DNA from 3 places in the Colwellia sp. NW0002-52-1 genome. Region 1 is predicted to be linked to each of the others. Evidence: predicted binding sites of a transcription regulator. Region 1 holds the regulator's gene; each other region holds the start of a gene.
What was found. Region 1 encodes MetJ, which represses methionine synthesis genes. Its sites were predicted from a motif close to TAGACGTCTAGACGTCTA; they were not measured.

Region 1 (6,703 bases):
CCATTCGTACATTAGCAAAAGAACCTGTACCAGCAGAGGTTCTCGATGCAAGTGGTAGTAAAAGCTTAAGCTTTGGTAAAGACTATATTATTCCTAAGCCTATGGATTCACGCTTGCGTTCGGCTGTAGCTATTGCGGTTGCCCAAGCTGCGGTTGATTCTGGTGTAGCAGCGCTAGCAATGCCTGAAGACTATAACGGCTAATTATTCATGCATAAATCAGCAGAGCAACTTTTGTGCTGAGTATTGTTAATCGTATCAAGGGAAGCTCAGGCTTCCCTTTTTGTTATTTATATTTCTGGGCACTGTGAACGAAAATCTTCATAATTTAAACCTAGCGCTAAAAAAACATCTAAATAAATGTGCTCAGTTAATCAAGTAAGCTAGATCCAAGCCATCGCTTAATTAACAGAGTAACGATGAATTACAGGGTTTGATAAAACGACCAATAAGTTGGTATTATTGTCAATCTAAGCCACGGTATATCGTGGCGTATTCAATGTTCAGTATTTGGCCTAAATTATCGCCGTAATTTGAGCTTAGTCTTTCATTTAGGAAAATGTATGGATAAAGAAATAAAAGCCTACCTTGCTGACTCTGAGATATTACTCAACGCGGTTGGTGAAGGTATTTATGGTCTCGATATAAACGGTAATGCAATTTTTATTAACTCAGCAGCAGAAGCCATGACAGGCTGGTCTAGTGCTGAATTATTAGGGAAAAACATTCATCAATTCCATCATCACAGTTATAGCAATGGTGAGCATTATCCAGCATGTGATTGCAAAATATTTAATACGGCCCTTGATGGTATTTCTCGTCAGGTAGCGGGTGAAGTATTTTGGCGTAAAGATGGTAGTAACTTCCCTGTAGAATATACAACACGTGCGGTTTATAAAAATAATACTATTGTTGGCGCTGTTGCTGTATTTAGAGATGTGAGCCAACAGCAACAAGTTGAACTTGCACTTCGCAGTGCACTTGAAAATGTGCAATCGTTAACTGAGCAGTTACAAGCAGAAAATACCTACCTACAAAGTGAGTTAGCTCAAACCTGGTCACCTACGGGCTTGGTGGGTAAAAGTCCTAAAATGATGGAAATGCTGTCGCAATTAGAGTTAGTTTCACAAACTGATAGTACCGTATTAATTTTAGGTGAAAATGGTACAGGTAAAGAGTTGGTTGCACGAAACATACACGCCTTGAGCCAACGTAAAAACTCTACCATGGTAAAAGTTAATTGTGCCGCATTTACACCAAGCCTGCTTGAATCTGAACTGTTTGGTCATGAAAAAGGTGCTTTTACCGGGGCTACTTCGCGTCGCAAAGGCCGTTTTGAGTTAGCTAATGATGGTACCTTGTTTCTCGATGAAATTGGTGAATTGTCTCTAGAGGCACAAGGTAAGCTATTGCGGGTACTACAAGAGCAAGAGTTTGAACGAATTGGCGGTAGTGAAACTTTAAAGGTAGATATAAGAATTATCGCAGCGACTAATCGTGATTTATTGGCAATGCTAGATCAGGGTACTTTTAGAATGGATTTATTTTATCGACTAAATGTATTTCCGATCACTGTGCCACCGTTACGAGAGCGTTATGAAGATATTCCACTGTTATCACAAGCTATTATCGGTACGTTAAATAAAAAGTTAGGAAAAAATATCAGTGCTATTAGTAACCGAAGCTTATCGCAACTCATGCAATACTCTTGGCCTGGGAATATTAGAGAATTACAAAACTTACTTGAACGAGAGATGATCCTAACCCAATCAACCGTGTTAAATTTTAATTTTAAAACCAGCAATAAAACTTTGCTGCCACCGGTAATTGAAACCTTAGCGCAAGTTGAAGCACGCTATATATTGAGCGCATTAAAATTAACTAAATGGCGTATCGGTGGAGAGTCGGGTGCTGCAAAGCAATTAGGTTTACCTGAAAGTACCTTGCGATCTCGGATGAAAAAATTGAAAATTGTACGGCCGAACGGATCTTTTTAATTATAAAGATAAACCCTTATAGGCACGATATATCGTTGTTGCGTGATATATCGTGTATTTTTTGTGTTTATATTATCAATTTTTTCCTTAAAGTTACTATTAAACAACGGCTTAACTTGTTTTTTTGTTGTTGGATCAAATTTTGCTATAGCAGGTTATCTTAACCTTAGCTCAGTAGCACTCTATGAAGTTCGATTTTAAAGCAGAAGATTTGATCATTAAACCATACAAATCTGAATCCTCAGTTTATGTTCGTAAGCAAAAAGGCACTTATCAACGTATTCGACAATACACAGGTTTGATATTTGTTTTAGTTTTTATTTTACTCCCTTGGTTAACGTTTCAAGGGCATCAGGCAATTTTGCTAGACATTGGCAGACAGCAGTTTCATTTCTTTTCACAAACCTTCTTCCCACAAGACTTTGTCATTTTAGCGGGATTGCTGCTGGTTAGTTGTTATTTACTTTTCTTTTTAACGACTTGGTTAGGTCGTATATGGTGTGGCTACACTTGTCCACAAACGGTATGGACTTTTAGTTTTATTTGGGTCGAAGAGTGGTTAGAAGGTAGTCGTAATCAGCGTATTAAACGTGACGAACAGCCAATGACCTTAAATACCTTCACAAGAAAGTTTACCAAACACTTGATTTGGGGCTTGATAGCGTTTTTTACCGCGACAACATTTATGAGTTACTTTCTACCAGCCCATGAGTTGTATCTTGATCTACTACAATGGCAATGGGATAACCTAACAACGTTTTGGGTGCTATTTTTTGCAGTCTGTACTTATGGAAATGCAGGGTGGCTGCGTGAAAAAATGTGTATTTATATGTGCCCGTATTCACGCTTTCAGTCAGCGATGTTCGATAAAAATACACTGCTTGTAGCCTATAACAAATTACGTGGCGAAAATCGTGGCGCTCGCAAGCGTAAAGAAGATCCAAAAGCGTTAGGCTTGGGTGATTGTGTCGACTGTAATCTTTGTGTAGAAGTTTGCCCGGTGGGTATTGATATTCGCAATGGCCTGCAATATGAATGTATTAACTGCGGTGCTTGTGTTGATGCTTGTGATCAAACCATGGAAAAGTTTAATTATGCAAAAGGCCTGATCAGTTATACTAGTGAAAATGCATTACAAGGTAAAAAAGTAAAATTGTTGAGACCAAAAATTATAGGCTATGGCGTTTTGTCACTACTGGCTATGGCGTATATGGTTTTTACTATTCAAGTACGAGTGCCGATTGAATTTTCAATTTTACGTGATCGCGGAACCTTATTTCAGCTCGACTTTAAAGACAATGTAACAAACAGCTATTTATTAAAAATAACGAACAAATCAAAAGTTGATCGCCAATTTACAATTAATGTATTGGAGAAAAGTGTCAGTTTAAGCGTTGATGATAATGTGCAGATAAAAGCTGGAGAAATCGCGAGCGTACCGATAAAATTAACCATGACGCCAGACAAAATTAGACAAAAAATTTCACCCGTGACATTGAGTGTCGCCGTTGAAAATATGCCGGAAGTTAGCATTATCAAAACAACAAAATTCTTTTCTAACTAATTTTGTAAGATTGTTAAGGTCATTATACTTGAGACCTTTAAATATTAAGTCGTGGTTATTTTAGTGATAATTCAAGCCACAATAACCACGGCTTAGCTGGTAACTAAAGCAGAATTGTTTAACAGAAGCCGATTAACATACGCCATTTAACAGAAGTAACTTAAAAATGACTAAAACAATCAAGCAACGTATTGCCAATATCGCCCTAGTAGTGGAAAACTATGATGATGCAATTGAATTTTATACCCAAAATCTTAACTTTGAGCTTATTGAAGATACCGACTTAGGCAATGGAAAGCGTTGGGTACAAGTTTCACCCCCTAATGCGGAAGGTACGAATATATTATTAGCGAAAGCGAGTAATGAACAGCAACATCAGTCAATCGGTAACCAAGCTGGCGGGCGGGTATTTTTATTCCTACAAACTAATGATTTTTGGCGAGACTATGAGCACATGAAAAGCCAAGGTGTTGAGTTTACCGAACAGCCACGCGTTGAAGATTATGGCACTGTGGTGGTGTTTAAAGACTTGTATGGCACGAAATGGGACTTACTACAGTTGAATGACTCAAGCTTTTAACTTTAACGTCATTATGCTGTTAATCTGGCCAGATAACCTAAGCCAAGATAAACTAAGCCAAGAGAACTTAAGCTCAATAATTAATTGAATATTACACTTAACGGCAATAAAAAAGGCGCTTTTAGCGCCTTTTGTCATTTATAAACCTAAGGGTTTATATCCCATTAATTTTCTGTTTCTTCTTCAATGTCAGTTTCGTATTCACTAAAGTCAGTTACACCTTGTGCTTCTAAGGCTCTGCGAACACTTGCTGGTAATTTTTGTGTGTTGTCTTTAGCCAAATCACTATCGTCAGGTAATGGTTGGCCAGTAAACGCGTGTAAAAACGCTTCACATAAAAGTTCACTGTTCGTAGCATGACGCAAGTTATTAACTTGGCGGCGTGTTCGTTCATCAGTAAGTACTTTTAACACACGTAAAGGGATAGACACGGTGATTTTTTTTACTTGTTCACTTTTCTTCCCGTGTTCGGCGTAAGGGTTAAGATACTCGCCATTCCACTCTGCCATGAATATTCCTCTATGCTTAATTAATTGCGATAAACTTATAGTTAGCGCATCTGGTATACCAGTTAGCAACTAGTTTTATCTTACTTGTTAATTTTACTGGTTGTGGGGCGCGAGTCAATAACGAATGTGTAGAAGTTTAGATGTCTAAAGTGCTTGACCGCGAACTTTAAACCGTTTAGATTGATAGACGTCCAAACATCTATATAGAATATGTTCAATCTGGAGTTCACATGAGCGAGAAAAAAATTGCCACTACCGCAGTTCGCGCTGGTATAAATAGCGACCAACATCATGGTGCTGTTATTCCTGCGATTCATCTTTCAAGTACCTATGCACTGAAGGGCTTTAATGAAAAAGGGCAATTTGATTACTCGCGAACGGGTAACCCAACACGAGCCACTTTTGCCAGTGCTATTGCTGAATTAGAGCAGGGCGCTGTTGGTATAGTTACCAGTACGGGCATGTCAGCCGTTCATCTTATTTGCCAACTATTAAATACTGATGACACCATTGTTATTCCCCACGACTGTTATGGCGGAAGTTTTCGACTATTTACCCATCTTGCTAAACGTGGCCAGTTTAACTTAATAGTGGTTGATCAAAATGATCAAGCCGCGTTAAGCAATGCGCTGGCGGAAAAGCCCAAATTAGTATTGCTAGAGTCTCCAAGTAATCCGCTATTACGCTTAGTTGATATTGCTGCGATAACGGAACAAGCTCATCAAGTAGGTGCGTTAGTGGCAGTTGATAACACCTTTTTGTCACCCGCTTTACAGCAACCTTTATTATTAGGTGCCGATATAGTTTTTCATTCCACCACGAAATATATAAATGGTCATAGTGATGTGGTTGGCGGTGTTTTAGTGGCTAAAGACCAAGCGTTAGGCGAGGAGCTTGCATGGTGGGCCAACTGTATTGGCATTACGGGTTCAGCATTCGACAGCTATTTAGCCTTACGAGGTTTGAAAACCTTACCGCTTCGAATGAAACAACATCAAATTAACGCGAATGCGGTCGCTAAATTTTTACAACAGCAAACAGCGGTTGAACAGGTGTACTTTCCTGGCTTAAGCGATCATCCACAACATGAACTTGCCAAAAAACAACAATATGATTTTGGTGCAATGATGAGTTTTGAACTTAAAGGTGGTGTTGAAGCGGTTAAAGTATTATTCGATAAGTTAAAGTTTTTCACACTTGCACAATCGCTAGGTGGTGTTGAAAGTTTAATAAGTCACCCTTCTACCATGACTCATGCCGGTATGGATATTGAATCACAACTAGCGGCGGGCATTACTCAGTCATTAGTGCGAATTTCTGTTGGTATTGAAGATATTGACGATATGATTGCTGATCTTTCTCAAGCACTTGATGCAAGCCAAGCCTAAATTCGTTCTGAAAAGTTGGCCATGGCATTTTTATGAATGGCCAATTTTAAGTGTATAAAAAGTAAAACTTAAATCTGGTATGACAATCTCAGTCAAACCTGTGGTAAAAAAATGATAGATTCAAATGTAGCGGTAAAGCCAAGTTCGACAAACAATAAGTTAGCAAAAGTTGCCTGTAATGTGCATAAATTTGGCGGTAGTAGTTTAGCCACCAGTGCTTGTATTGAACGTGTTGTTGATATTATTCGTCAGCATTGTCAAATAAACGATATTATTGTGGTATCTGCTAATGGCAGTACTACCGATGCCTTATTTAATATCTATCAACGCGCACTGGCATTAAAAGAAGCTAGCTCACTTAATAAAGAAAACAGCATAAGTAATGAGCTAATTACTCTCAAAGAAGCTTTACTAGCAGCGCTTAGCGATTTAAATACCATGCAAGCCTCGCTCATTAATGAATTGTTAAACCCAACGAGCGCCGCCAGACTGAACAATTTATTAACGAATGAAATTGCAACGAGTGCACAACATTTGCAAGAGGATCCCCAAGGTTATCAAAACGATTTATTAGCCTTTGGTGAAGTATGGTCAGCACGTTTGTTATCAGCAGTATTAAGTGAAAGCGTTTGCCCAAGCTATATACTAGATGCAAGAGACTTTCTG
Region 2 (6,703 bases), on a different contig from region 1:
TAAATAAATTGAAACAGAACTTTCAATTAGGTAGTTAATTGCGTTAATCGCCTATTGGTGTTTATCGAGAGAAAACATAATGGATGTAAGGTCACATGCTTGATATTAATCAAGTTATTTAGAGCAAGGTTTGACATTAAAATATCTTAAATAGTCAGAAGAATATTAAATAATTTAAGATTTAAAAATTTTCAAAAAAGATCACTTACTTTGCAGAAGTTATACCAAATTGATTAATTTAACCTTCAACTTTGTCATAAGTAGCTATTTAATCGACTTGGTATTACACCTACTTTTAAAAATTTATAACTGAAATTTATACTTTCCAATTCCAATAATAACGCAAATTAACAGCCTCATATAATTTTACAGATATTCATGGAATAGATAAAAAAAAGCGTCTGCTTTATGCTTTGACGCTTGCTAATTTTTGTTCCTGTTGATTAGGTTAACTACTTATATAACCTATAGGTAATATCAAGTATTTTGCGCTAAAACTTCATTAAACCGTGCAAAGCCTTGTTCTAAGTCTTCAATTAAATCATCTACATTTTCTAAGCCCACATGTAAACGGATCAGCGGATATTCATAGGGCCAATCGGTTACTGTTCGCATTTTTTTTACGTTTGAAATACCTAAAATAAGGCTTTCAAAACCGCCCCATGAATACCCCATTTTAAAATGTTCCATACCATCTAAAAATGCTGTTAACGCAGCTTGATTACCTTTAGTTAATACAAAAGAAAACAAACCATTTGAGCCAGTAAAGTCACGTTCAAAAAACTCATGGCCAGGGCAAGAAGGCAGCGCTGGATGTAATATGGTTTCAACCTCAGCACGTGAAGATAACCAATTTGCTATTTTCAATGCACTGGCTTGATGTTGCTGTAATCGCACGCTTAAAGTTCTAATACCACGCATAGCAAGGTATAAATCGTCAGGTGATGTACATTGCCCCATGATATAACTACTTTCGCGTAATTGAGGCCAATGCTCTTCAGTGGCTGTTGCGGTACCTAACATTACATCTGAATGACCAACAATGTATTTAGTTGCGGCTTGTATTGAAACATCAACACCATGATCAAAAGGTTGGAAATTAACCCCAGCCGACCAAGTATTATCTAACATTACAATACAGTTATGGCGATGCGCTACTTCCGCTATTGCAGACACATCTTGAACTTCCATGGTAATAGAACCAGGAGATTCTAGAAAAATAACGCGAGTATTGGGTTTAATTAATGACTCAATGTCTTTGCCAATTAAAGGGTCATAATACGTGGTTTCAATATTAAGTTTGGCTAGTATTTTATCGCAATAATCACGCGTAGGTTCATAAGCGTTATCAACCATTAAAATATGATCGCCAGTTTTAACGAAGGCTAATATGGCATTGGTAATAGCAGCAGTGCCTGAAGGGTATAATGCGCAGCCAGCCCCACCTTCTAAATCTGTCATCGCATCACTAAACGCAAAAGATGTCGATGTACCGCGTCTGCCATAGAATAATACCTGATTGGTTTTATTCGCCGTGGCATGTTTCATTTCTTTTACAGAATTAAAAACTACCGTTGAAGCGCGTTCAACAGGCGGATTAACAACCCCACGAGTCCATTGTTTTTTACGGCCAGCGTTAATAATTTTAGTTTCTTTTTTCATGATAAATACATTCCACAGTTAATATTTTGCAATATTTATTTAGCTATCTAGCCATCTATAATTATTTATAACGTGAATTAACCTAAGAAGCACGCTTTATTTTGCTATAACTTAGTTATTGTATTTATTTGCAAAGTAAAATGGTTTCATCAGCTTGGGGGAATACTTACCGTATGAATAATCTCTTTGTAATAGTTCAATTCACTAGTGCTCAAATAAATTCATTTGGCTGTTGGTAATTTCATCAAAGCTGGTGTTAATAAAAGGTAAAATGGCATCTGCTACTGCTAATAATTGTCGATCAATATAAAACTGATAATCTAAAGCTGCATTTCTACAGCCCTTTGCTTGCGGACCATTAACGGTCATAACATATTCAATCCAGCCTTTATTTTGATATCTCAGCGGCTTACCCTGTTGCAGATATATTTCATCTGCTAATCTTGCTGCTCGCACATGGGGTGGTACATTTTTTACATACAGTTCAAGTTTTCGGCGTAAACGTTTTCTATAGTAAAGTAAGTCGTCATGTTTGCCCGCTAACGTATCAGCAACCATTTGTTTTATATAATCTATCACAGGTTCATTGTTGAAAATTTTCCAATACAAGCTGCGTTGAAATTGTTTTGCTAATTCGGTCCAGTCGGTTCTAACACTTTCTAAGCCTTTAAAAACTAGCTGTTGCTCTTCACCTTTTTTCACTAAGCCAGCATAGCGCTTTTTAGTACCCACATCTTGTCCGCGTATAGTCGGCATTAAAAATTTTATAAAGTGAGTTTCAAATTCAATTTCGAGCTCACTGACAATATTAAATTGTTCTAACAGTAGTGCTTGCCATTGTTCATTAATAAAACTTTGTAATGTTTTACCTAGTGCCCTGCTTTCTTCTGCCGTTTTTTCATCCCCCACATGCACAAATATCGAGTCGGTATCGCCGTAAATAACTTGGTAACCTTTAGCTTCTATCCATAATTTGGTGGTTTTTAAAATACTGTGGCTTCGTTTGGTTATAGAGCCCGATAAGCGTGGATCAAAAAATCGACAACCTGTTGAACCTAAAATACCGTAAAACGAATTCATAATAATTTTTATTGCTTGGGACAAGGCGGCATTTTTATCTTTTTTCGCAATATCACGCTCTTTCCAAAGCTCGGTGATAATATCAGGCAGAAAATGCTTATCTCTTGAAAAGTAAGCACCATCAAAGCCTTCTATTGCTGACTCTGGTGATTTTAATCCTTCAATTAAACCCATAGGGTCAATGTTAAAGCTTCGAATAATACTTGGGTATAGGCTTTTAAAATCTAATACCAACACATTTTGATAAAGCCCAGGCGTTGAGTCCATAACAAAGCCACCCGGCGATTCAAATCCTTGATCGCCATCACCCATATTAGGAGCAACATAACCACTGCGATGTAACTTCGGTAAATATAAATTGGTAAAAGCGGCTACCGAGCCACCCATTCTGTCGATCGACAAACCAGTTAATTGCGCCCTAAGCATGGCAAACTCTAATAATTGAGTATGCTTAAATATCAATATAACTAAACGGCAATCTTCTAGGTTATAAGCGGCTAGCGCTGTTTTATTATGATGAAAATTATCGGTTATTTCTTGTAAGCGATTATCAACATCGTCAACCTTTTTACCGATACCGAGCAAAGTATTGGCTACATTATCAAGAGAAAAACTGGGAAAGTTATAAGTCGCGGTTTTTAATAAATCAATACCATCTAAGATCACACGACCACTAATTTCGATAAATTGCTGCTCGCTCGCTTTATTTATACGCCAATAAGGTGTTCTACCATCTCGCCCTATGGCGAATTTAATGCCATGTAGATCATAACGTTTTTGTAATAAATTAAAATCAAAGTTAATAACATTCCAACCAATAATAATATCGGGGTCGTGCTCAGTAAACCAAGCGAGTAAACTCAGTAATAGCTGTCGTTCATCGGTTTGCCATATAATAACAACATCACTATTTATGGTTTGAGTTTGTGAGTTAGTTTGCTCGCGAGCAATCTCTTGCTCATTTGCAATCATCATGACTTGCTGACAATCTTCGCTATACAAACCAATAGAGTACAACTCGCCCGATAGAGAGCATTCTATATCAAGTGAAACGGTTGAAAGTGTAATGTCGGTTTGCTTAGTTTTATCAATAGGTTTGCACTTAACCTGCTCAAAACGTCGATAGTTTTGGTTATTACTTAAGTTAGTTGCTTGGCTAAGGAAAGAATGCCTAGTTAATTGTGTCTGTTGCCCCACAAAAGTAATATCGGCCGTAATAAAGCGCTCCATTAAAAAGCGATCATCGGGTCGAATATCATCTTCGTAACACTTAATACCTTTTTGCTTCAGCGCTTCTCGAGCTTGATAAAATGCTTTTAAGGTTAAAAAGTAAACCGCAGCTACCTGTACTTGATTAAATGTTTTTAAGGTTAGCGGTTTTATTTCAGCTACTTTAATACCTTGCTTAAGCAAAATATCGCTCGCATGATTTACATCATCTACTTCAACAAAAAACACCGCACGTTCGTTATCAATAATTAACTGCACTGGGCCCTGTGGTGTTTTTAGCCATAAGGTTATTTCGATATTATTATTGCGATCGTTAGCGCTACGCGTAAGTAAAAAACCACGTTGATTATCTAGCGACTCGGTTTGTGCAATAAATTGTTGTTCAGAAATTTGCATTAATGGTTCTAATTATTCATAACAAACTGTTAATATATACAGCAGTGTAAATCATCTATTGTCGATAGGAAACTACAGCCGCGATGTTAAGCGATAAAATTAAGCAAGTTATTCGAACTTCCTACAAAGCCATAGGTGAAAACCTAACCAACTTTAATCCGCGTAAGCAACAAACCTTTTTAATTGCTGAAATAGCTAAAACATTAGCTGGCGATTACGACAAAGCCCGTAAAATAATTACTATTGAAGCAGGTACAGGCACAGGTAAGTCATTAGCTTATGCTTTAGGCTCTATTCCTCTGGCATTAAGTCGTAACAAAAAAGTATGTATTGCCACGGCAACCGTTGCCTTACAAGAGCAATTAGTCGATAAAGATTTACCGTTTTTAAAAAAACACAGCGGTTTAGATTTTAACTTTACCCTTGCCAAAGGACGACAACGTTATGTTTGTCGACAAAAGCTAACGCAAGCGGTTGCAAACGACGATAGTCCTCAAGCAGGTTTTACCTTTGCTGAAAAACCACAAGCCAGCGATATTCGCACGTTAAATAAAATGCATAAAGCACTTACCGATAATACTTGGCCTGGCGATATTGACGCTTGGCCTGAGCCGGTAAATCATCATATTTGGCAACAAATTCAGGCAGACAAACACAGTTGCTTAAAACACTTATCTGAGCATAGTCATTGTCCATTTCATAAAGCCAGAGAGAGTATGGAAGCGGCAGATGTTGTGGTGGTAAATCACAGTTTATTACTTGCCGATTTAGAGCTCGGTGGTGGCCGAATTTTATCGGCACCTGAAGACACTTTTTATATAATTGATGAAGCTCACCACCTACCAAAGGTAACGCGTGACCATTCTAGTGCAAGCATTACCCTCAAGGGAGCCATTGACTGGCTTAACAAGTTGCAAGAAACCGGTGATAAAATAGCCAAGCTCGTAAAATCGAACAGCGCAATCTCTCCTTCGATAAAATTAGCTGATGATTGCCAGGATATTTTGGGTGATATGCAAAAAGTACTGAGTTTTATTGATAATAATCGCAGTCTTTATTTTCATCAATCTTCGTCTAATAGCACAATAAAACAAAGTCAAAATCAAGCGCTACAATATCGTTTTGAGAACGGTATTATTCCTAAATCTTTAAAAGATTGGGCAGAAGATTTAAGCGAAAGTTCTAAAAAATGTTTAGCACATTTAAACAAGCTATATAACATGTTGATGGAGTCGGTTAAAGATGGCGACACCCAAATGTATTTAGCTGAGCCTTTGTTAGCCGAGTCGGGTTTTATGATCCAACGCTTAGAAAGCTTTAATGCACTTTGGCAAATGTATGCGAAAACCGACAGTGAAAAAGGCGCGCCAATGGCCCGTTGGCTAGAGCAAATTGAAGGTAAACGTAGCGACTATCTTATAAGTGGTTCGCCTATCGAAGTAGGCTTTACTTTAGAAGATATGCTTTGGTCGAAGTGTGAAGGCGCGGTATTGTGCTCTGCTACAATTTTGGCTTTAAATTCTTTCGACCATTTCCGAAGACAAGCAGGCTTAAGAAACGACGACGGCAGTCAATATCAAAAAGTTGATTCGCCTTTTGACTATCAAAACAATGCTCAGCTTATAATGCCTAAAATGCAACACGAACCCAGTGCAGATGCATTTACTGATGAACTTATTGCTAAACTACCCGCTCAAATTGAACGTGGTAAAGCAACATTAGTGTTGTTTTCTTCGTACTGGCAAATGGATAAAGTGGTGACAGCCCTGCGTGAAAAAAACAAACTTAGCATTTTAGTGCAAGGTGAGCAGTCTCGACAAAAAATTATTGAAACCCATAAAGCACTTTGTGATAAACAACAAAACAGTATAATTTTTGGCACACAAAGCTTTTCAGAAGGGTTAGATTTACCGGGCGAATACCTTACTAATGTAATTATTACCAAATTGCCTTTTTCTGTACCTTCGTCTCCCGTAGAAGAAGCACAAGCTGAATACATTATTGCTAAAGGTGGTAATCCGTTTATGTCTATCTCGGTTCCCGAAACATCTAAAAAACTTATTCAAGCCACTGGGCGACTGCTTAGAAATGAAAAAGATTACGGTGTTATCGTTTTAATGGATAGACGTGTGGTTAATAAACGCTACGGTAAAGACCTACTGAACTCTTTACCGCCATTTAAGCGCATTATTGAGTAAACAACTTATACACAATAGCGTGTTAAATAGTTAAATATAGACTGCGCTTTAGGTGCTGTTAAGTTTAATAGCGCGTGCATAACTTACAGAAAACATGGCTGCATAAACGGCTGTATAATCGGCTGCATAAACGGCCT
Region 3 (6,703 bases), on a different contig from region 1:
AATCGGTCGGCTACGGCTTTAATTAAAATGCTGTTGTAGTCGTCGTGCTCGGCGTCGAAGGCTTTGACTAAGTCTTCTACGCCAAAACCTGCCGATACCGCAAATGCGCCAACATAATCGTTAATACCCGAGGCTTTGTCGGCCACGTAATCGGCTAAACAGCGATTATATTGTCCGCTTGGTTTTTTACTTTGTTGACGTAACTGATGCAGTTTCATTAACGGCTCGTTGCGCGTTTCATCAGTATAAAGCTGTAAATCATCTTGCTCACGATTAGCTGGAAACAAGCCAAACACGGCTTTTGCGGTTAGTTTTTTGTTGTTGATAACATCGTCTAACATGGCGTTGGCGTCATTAAACAATTTAGTTGCTTCTTCGCCGATAACTTCATGTTTCAATATTAACGGATACTTACCTGATAACTGCCAAGTCATGAAAAATGGCGTCCAATCGATATAGTTTCTAACAATGTTCAAATCGATATTATCAAGTACACTGACGCCTAATTTGTTCGGCACTTTCGGCGTGTAGTGATCAAATGAAATTGGCACGGCATTAGCGCGTGCGTCTTTTAATGAAATTAAGCTTGAGCGTGGGCCTTTTTTATAATGACGTTCGCGCACTTTTACGTACTCAGCATTTTGGCGTTCAACAAAAGCGTCTCTGTGCTCGTCTGAAAGTAGCGTACTAACTACCGATACTGAGCGCGATGCGTTCGGTACATACACTACAGGATGATCATATTGCGGCGCTATTTTTACCGCCGTATGAGCTTTTGAAGTAGTCGCACCGCCAATTAATAACGGCAACTCGAAGTTTTGTCGCTTCATTTCTTTGGCAACATGCACCATTTCGTCAAGCGATGGGGTAATTAAGCCCGACAAGCCGATAATATCGACCTTTTCTTCCCGGGCAACCCGCAAAATATCTTCACACGACACCATTACGCCTAGGTCGATAATTTCGTAGTTATTACATTGCAGTACTACGCCAACAATGTTTTTACCAATGTCGTGAACATCGCCTTTTACGGTTGCCAGTAATATTTTACCGTTCGATTTAACTTCGGTTTTTTCGGCTTCGATAAACGGGTTTAAATGCGCTACCGCTTGTTTCATTACCCTTGCAGATTTAACCACCTGCGGCAGAAACATTTCACCAGCGCCAAATAAATCGCCAACAACATTCATGCCGTCCATTAACGGCCCTTCAATAACATCTAAAGGTCGTTTAGCTTCTAATCGTGCTGCTTCTGTATCTTCAATAATAAATTCGTTTATGCCTTTCACCAATGAGTATTCTAGGCGTTTGTTCACCGCTAATTCACGCCATGAAAGATCGGCTTTACTGTTTTGGCTACCGGCTTGGCCGCGAAACTCTTGGGCAATATCAAGTAAACGTTCGGTTGCGCCATCGTCTGAATTTTGAATAACATCTTCAACCGCTAAGCGCAGGTTGTCAGGAATATCAGAATAAATCGCTAATTGCCCAGCGTTAACTATGCCCATATCCATGCCATTTTTTATTGCATGATAAAGAAATACCGCATGAATCGCTTCACGTACAGGGTTGTTACCACGGAACGAAAACGACACGTTAGATACGCCGCCTGAGATCATCGCATGGGGTAAGTTTTGCTTAATATCGCCTACTGCTTCAATAAAGTCGCGCGCATAGTTGTTGTGCTCTTCAATACCAGTGGCTACAGCAAAAATATTCGGGTCGAAAATAATATCTTCTGCTGGGAAGCCAATTTCATGCACCAAAATTTGATAAGCACGTTTACATATTTCGTATTTACGCTCGCGAGTGTCGGCTTGGCCTTTTTCGTCAAACGCCATAATAATAACCGCAGCGCCATAGCGACGAAGGAGTTCGGCTTGTTCGCGAAAGTTGTCTTCGCCCTCTTTCAAACTAATGGAGTTAACCACCCCTTTGCCTTGAATGCACTTTAAGCCGGCTTCTAAAATATCCCATTTAGACGAGTCGAGCATAATCGGCACTTTCGCAATATCTGGCTCACCGGCAATTAAGTTTAAAAAGCGTACCATGGCGGATTTTGAATCCAACATGCCTTCGTCCATGTTGATATCAATAATTTGCGCGCCGTTTTCCACTTGTTGCAAGGCAACGGCAATGGCTTGGTCGTAGTTTTCTTCGGTAATTAAGCGTTTAAAAATAGCCGAACCAGTCACATTAGTACGTTCACCCACGTTAACAAACAAGCTATCTTCTTTAATGGTTAGCGCTTCTAAACCCGATAAACGACAGGCAATTTCTTTTGGCTTAATTTCACGCGGCGCAATGTTAGCCACGGCTTGGGCCATGCCTTTTATATGATCAGGCGTGGTGCCACAACAGCCGCCAATAATATTTAAAAAGCCAGAGTTTGCCCATTCAGCAACATGTTTGTCCATCTCTTCAACGGTAAAGTCATATTCACCAAAGGCATTAGGTAAACCGGCATTAGGATGAGCAGACACAGCTGCGTCTGAAATTCGGCTTAATTCTTCAACATATTGGCGTAACTCAACCGGGCCAAGTGCACAGTTTAAACCAAATGAAATCGGCTTAGCGTGGCGAAGTGAGTTATAAAAAGCTTCGGTGGTTTGGCCCGACAATGTGCGACCTGATGCGTCAGTAATCGTGCCTGAAATCATCACAGGAAAGCGCTCACCGCGTGCTTCAAATACGGTTTCAACAGCAAAAATAGCCGCTTTTGCGTTTAAGGTATCGAATATAGTTTCGATTAAAATAATGTCACTGCCACCGTCAAGCAAGGCATTAGTTGATTCAATATAAGCATCTTTAAGCTCATCAAAGGTAACATTACGATACGCTGGGTCGTTTACATCAGGCGATATTGAACAGGTACGGTTTGTTGGCCCTAACACACCGGCAACAAAGCGCGGTTTATCAGGGTTTTGTGCAGTAAATTCGTCAGCCACTTCACGCGCTAATTGCGCTGCCGCTAAGTTAATAGCTGCGCTGTAACCTTCCATGTCGTAATCGGCCATGGCAATGGTGGTGGCATTAAAGGTGTTAGTTTCAAGAATATCAGCGCCAGCGACTAAATATTCACGATGAATGGCTTTAATCACCTCCGGCTGCGTTAGCACTAACATATCGTTATTGCCTTTTACATCACTATGCCAGTCGGCAAACTGTTCGCCGCGATAGTCTTGCTCTTCAAATTTATACGCTTGGATCATAGTACCCATTGCGCCATCTAAAATAAGAATACGTTTATCTAACTGCGCTTGTAATAAACCATAAGAAGCTGATTGAACTACTGGGGTTTTTGGTTCAGCGTTTGACTGAGTGTTTGATTGCTTAGACACGAGATTTTCCTGGGTGAATGGCTTTAATATGGTCTGCATCTAATTGATACGGCGTAATTTGATAAACGTAGTAGTTTAACCAGTTGGTGTAAAGTAAGCTGCCATGGCTGCGCCACATGTTAATCGCTTCTTTTTCTGGGTCATTATCGGTAAAGTAATTAACCGGTATTGTAACATCACCGCCAGCGGCAATATCTCGAAAGTATTCTTCGCTGAGTGTGCTTGCATCGTATTCTGGATGGCCAGTTAAATAGACCTGCTGTTTATTTTTGCTCGCGGCTAAGTAAACTCCACCCTCTGCAGATTCAGCTAATATTTCAATATGTTCAAGTGACTGATAATCAGCTTTGTCGATATAACCATAACGAGAGTGCGGTACACTAAAAGTTTCATCAAAACCGCGAGTAAGCTGTTCATCTGGCTTTAAACAACGATGGCGATAAACTCCTGATAACTTTTGCTTTCGCAAATGTCGCTTCAAACCATAATGATGATAAAGCGCGGCATGAGCAGCCCAACAAGAGAACATAGTTGAGGTAACGTTTTGTTCTGCCCAATCAAATACTTCGCAAATTTTATCCCAAAAGGTTACTTGCTGATAATCTAATAACGCTAGCGGTGCACCTGTAATAAGTAAACCATCGTATTGTTTGTGTTTAATATCATCGAATAAGCGATAGAAATTATCTAAATGCGCTTGCGGTGTATTTTTAGATTCGTTTGCATGAATACGAACAAACTCAACATTTATTTGCAGTGGCGTATTCGCCAGCATTCGTAGAATTTGCACTTCGGTTTCAATTTTATTCGGCATTAGGTTAAGAATCGCCACTTCCATAGGACGAATTTCTTGATCGGCGGCGCGACGTTCAGACATGACGAAAATATTTTCTTTGTCTAAAATCGTTAAAGCGGGTAATTCATTGGGGATTTTTATGGGCATAGCACTAACCTAATATCTGAAAACCGTTATAGCTGTATTAATTCTAAATTGACTTAATCAGTATAAAATAACGCTGAAAATCAGCTTTTTTATTTACTAATTTTATCTCAGTATAATGTGACTTGGATTTCTAGCTATGTCAACCTCTAAACGTATAGACGTCTAAAATAAATTTAACTAACTAAAGTGTTACTTCTTTATATGCGAAGCAACTTCGGAATAATGCTTTTACATCTAATGATATTAACTGCTGGGCACAGTATGACTTGAAAAAACTATAGTTCTAACACGTTAGAGAAAAATAGCTGAGTTAACAGCCACTGAGCAGCCCACTAAGTATCTTATTAAATGACTTTAACGAACATAATTGATAAAAATAAACATTACTCCTGTTCATTAGCAATATATAGCTACTACAGCAATTTTTAGGAAGATCTTAATACCAATAATAATTACCTTCACACCAAAGGGGGTCAATCTTAGATTCCCATATACGCAAAGGTGTTAATTAATATGAAGAAAAATATATTGTTTTTTGGTGCAGGTCGAATGGGCGGATCAATTCTTTCAAAACTTATCAATGAGTGCAGCGAATATTATAATTTTTTTATTGTAGATCCATTTGTTGTTAAATCTCCTGGTGAATTTAAAGGCAAATGCCAAATCTATAAAGACGTAAAAGGCTGTACTCAAGAAAATGTCACCTTTGATGTTGTTTTTATTGCAGTAAAACCACAAATGTTTTTAGATGTTGCACCTCAAATCAATAGTATAACAGCGAAGTATACGGTCATTATTTCAGTTATGGCTGGTATTAGTTGTGAAAGTATTGGTTTAGGTGTTAATAATACCCAGCAAATTATTAGGAGTATGCCAAATATTGCTGCCACCGTTGGTTATTCTGCTAGTACTTGCTTCGCAGGAGAGCATGTACTTGAGTCATCGAGAAAGCAAGCTAGCGAAGTAATGGAAACCGTTGGAAGCTGTTACTGGGTTGACGATGAAGATTTACTTCATGCAGTTACAGGTGTATCTGGTAGCGGTCCAGCTTATTTCTTTGCTTTTGTAGAGGCAATGAGTGCGGGTGGTGAATTAATGGGGCTAGAGCCTGCATTAGCAAATAACTTAGCCGTTGAAACTATGATCGGTGCAGCAATGCTTTTAATTAAAAATAATGATGCTACACGCTTGCGACAGACAGTAACAAGTCCAAATGGAACCACTGCAGCAGCATTAGATAGTTTAAGCTATGCGAATTCGTTAAATAAACTCGTTCATAGCGCAATTAAATCTGCAGTGGAAAAATCTATTGAGTTATCTAAATAATATATGAACAATAAATTTTAAATTTTTAAACATCGGTAGTAAAAATATTACTACCGTTACTTAACTTTACAGTTAGGAATATCATAAGTAAGCAGTAGGTAATAAAAATAGGCTGAAGTAATCTATCTTTTAATTTAAAATACTTGCTCACCCCCCCCAAAAAAAATTAAGCATTAATATTTCTAAAGTCTCTAGGTGTCATGCCGAGTACAGTGAGGAAATTATGATTCATTGTTGCAGTACGAATATACCCTACATCATAAGCAATAGTCGTTATTGATAAATCAGTATTTTTTAGTAGTTCAGTTGCTCTTTTAACACGTTCCTTAATTATATAGGTGTGTATAGTTTCTCCTGTCTCTTTTTTAAATGATCTTGCCATATGATAACTGCTTAATCCGCCTACAACAGAAATTTCATCTAAAGTTAATGAGGTAGAAATATTACATTTAATGTAATCTTTAATTCGTCTTAATACTGTAGGTGATAACCCTCCTTTAGGACGATTAATAACATTTTTTGCATTCGAATGGTTTTGTAATAACTGCATACCTATACATGAAATGATAGCTTCAGAGTATGCGCTACCAAATAATTCTGATGAATTACCATGGGCGGCTAAACCAGAAATCATACTAAACAAAACTTCATCATCAACACTGTATTTCGCATCAAAAAGAACATCCGAAGGTGAAATAGACTGCATAGTTTTTTGAAATAACGACTTTTGATCAAGGTATAGCGCGATATATTCAGATGTACCGTCACCATTTGTTTCACATGTTAGGTCACAACCCGCGGGTAAGATTAAAATTTGCTTTGGTGGTAACAGTCCTTTCCATTTAGGGCCAGTATGAGTAGTTAGTTTAGGCGCTTCAGTATACTGTGAAGTTCGACAATAAATTGCCAGTTTATCTGTAGTCCAATCACAATATTTTAATCCGCTATATTGACGAGGATACTGTTCTATTTGGTAACCATTGCCTGACTGAGATGATAGGCTAGGCATTAAATCTTTATTTGTTAATTCTCTTGAAATTAAACCAGACATTATAGGCACCTTGGTATAAGTGGCTTACTTAGCGTAATGGGT

Region 2: a site for MetJ is predicted at 1,703-1,720, ahead of AC27H3_RS05395 (cystathionine beta-lyase). Genes of this name have one in related genera too.
Region 3: a site for MetJ is predicted at 4,432-4,449, ahead of AC27H3_RS12610 (homoserine O-succinyltransferase). Genes of this name have one in related genera too.

The regions. Positions count from the first base shown of each region.
Region 1 covers NZ_BAAJLU010000002.1:55,242-61,944, reverse strand. Annotated here, with positions in the region: gene AC27H3_RS02940 (malic enzyme-like NAD(P)-binding protein) at 1-203, shown strand, start outside; gene AC27H3_RS02935 (sigma-54 interaction domain-containing protein) at 563-1,996, shown strand; gene ccoG (cytochrome c oxidase accessory protein CcoG) at 2,181-3,560, shown strand; gene AC27H3_RS02925 (VOC family protein) at 3,727-4,140, shown strand; gene metJ (met regulon transcriptional regulator MetJ) at 4,305-4,649, opposite strand; gene metB (cystathionine gamma-synthase) at 4,880-6,037, shown strand; gene metL (bifunctional aspartate kinase/homoserine dehydrogenase II) at 6,149-6,703, shown strand, end outside.
Region 2 covers NZ_BAAJLU010000003.1:269,531-276,233, forward strand. Annotated here, with positions in the region: gene AC27H3_RS05395 (cystathionine beta-lyase) at 478-1,662, opposite strand; gene AC27H3_RS05400 (DNA polymerase II) at 1,867-4,368, opposite strand; gene dinG (ATP-dependent DNA helicase DinG) at 4,452-6,566, shown strand.
Region 3 covers NZ_BAAJLU010000012.1:78,168-84,870, forward strand. Annotated here, with positions in the region: gene metH (methionine synthase) at 1-3,380, opposite strand, end outside; gene AC27H3_RS12610 (homoserine O-succinyltransferase) at 3,334-4,284, opposite strand; gene proC (pyrroline-5-carboxylate reductase) at 4,798-5,610, shown strand; gene AC27H3_RS12620 (helix-turn-helix domain-containing protein) at 5,777-6,661, opposite strand.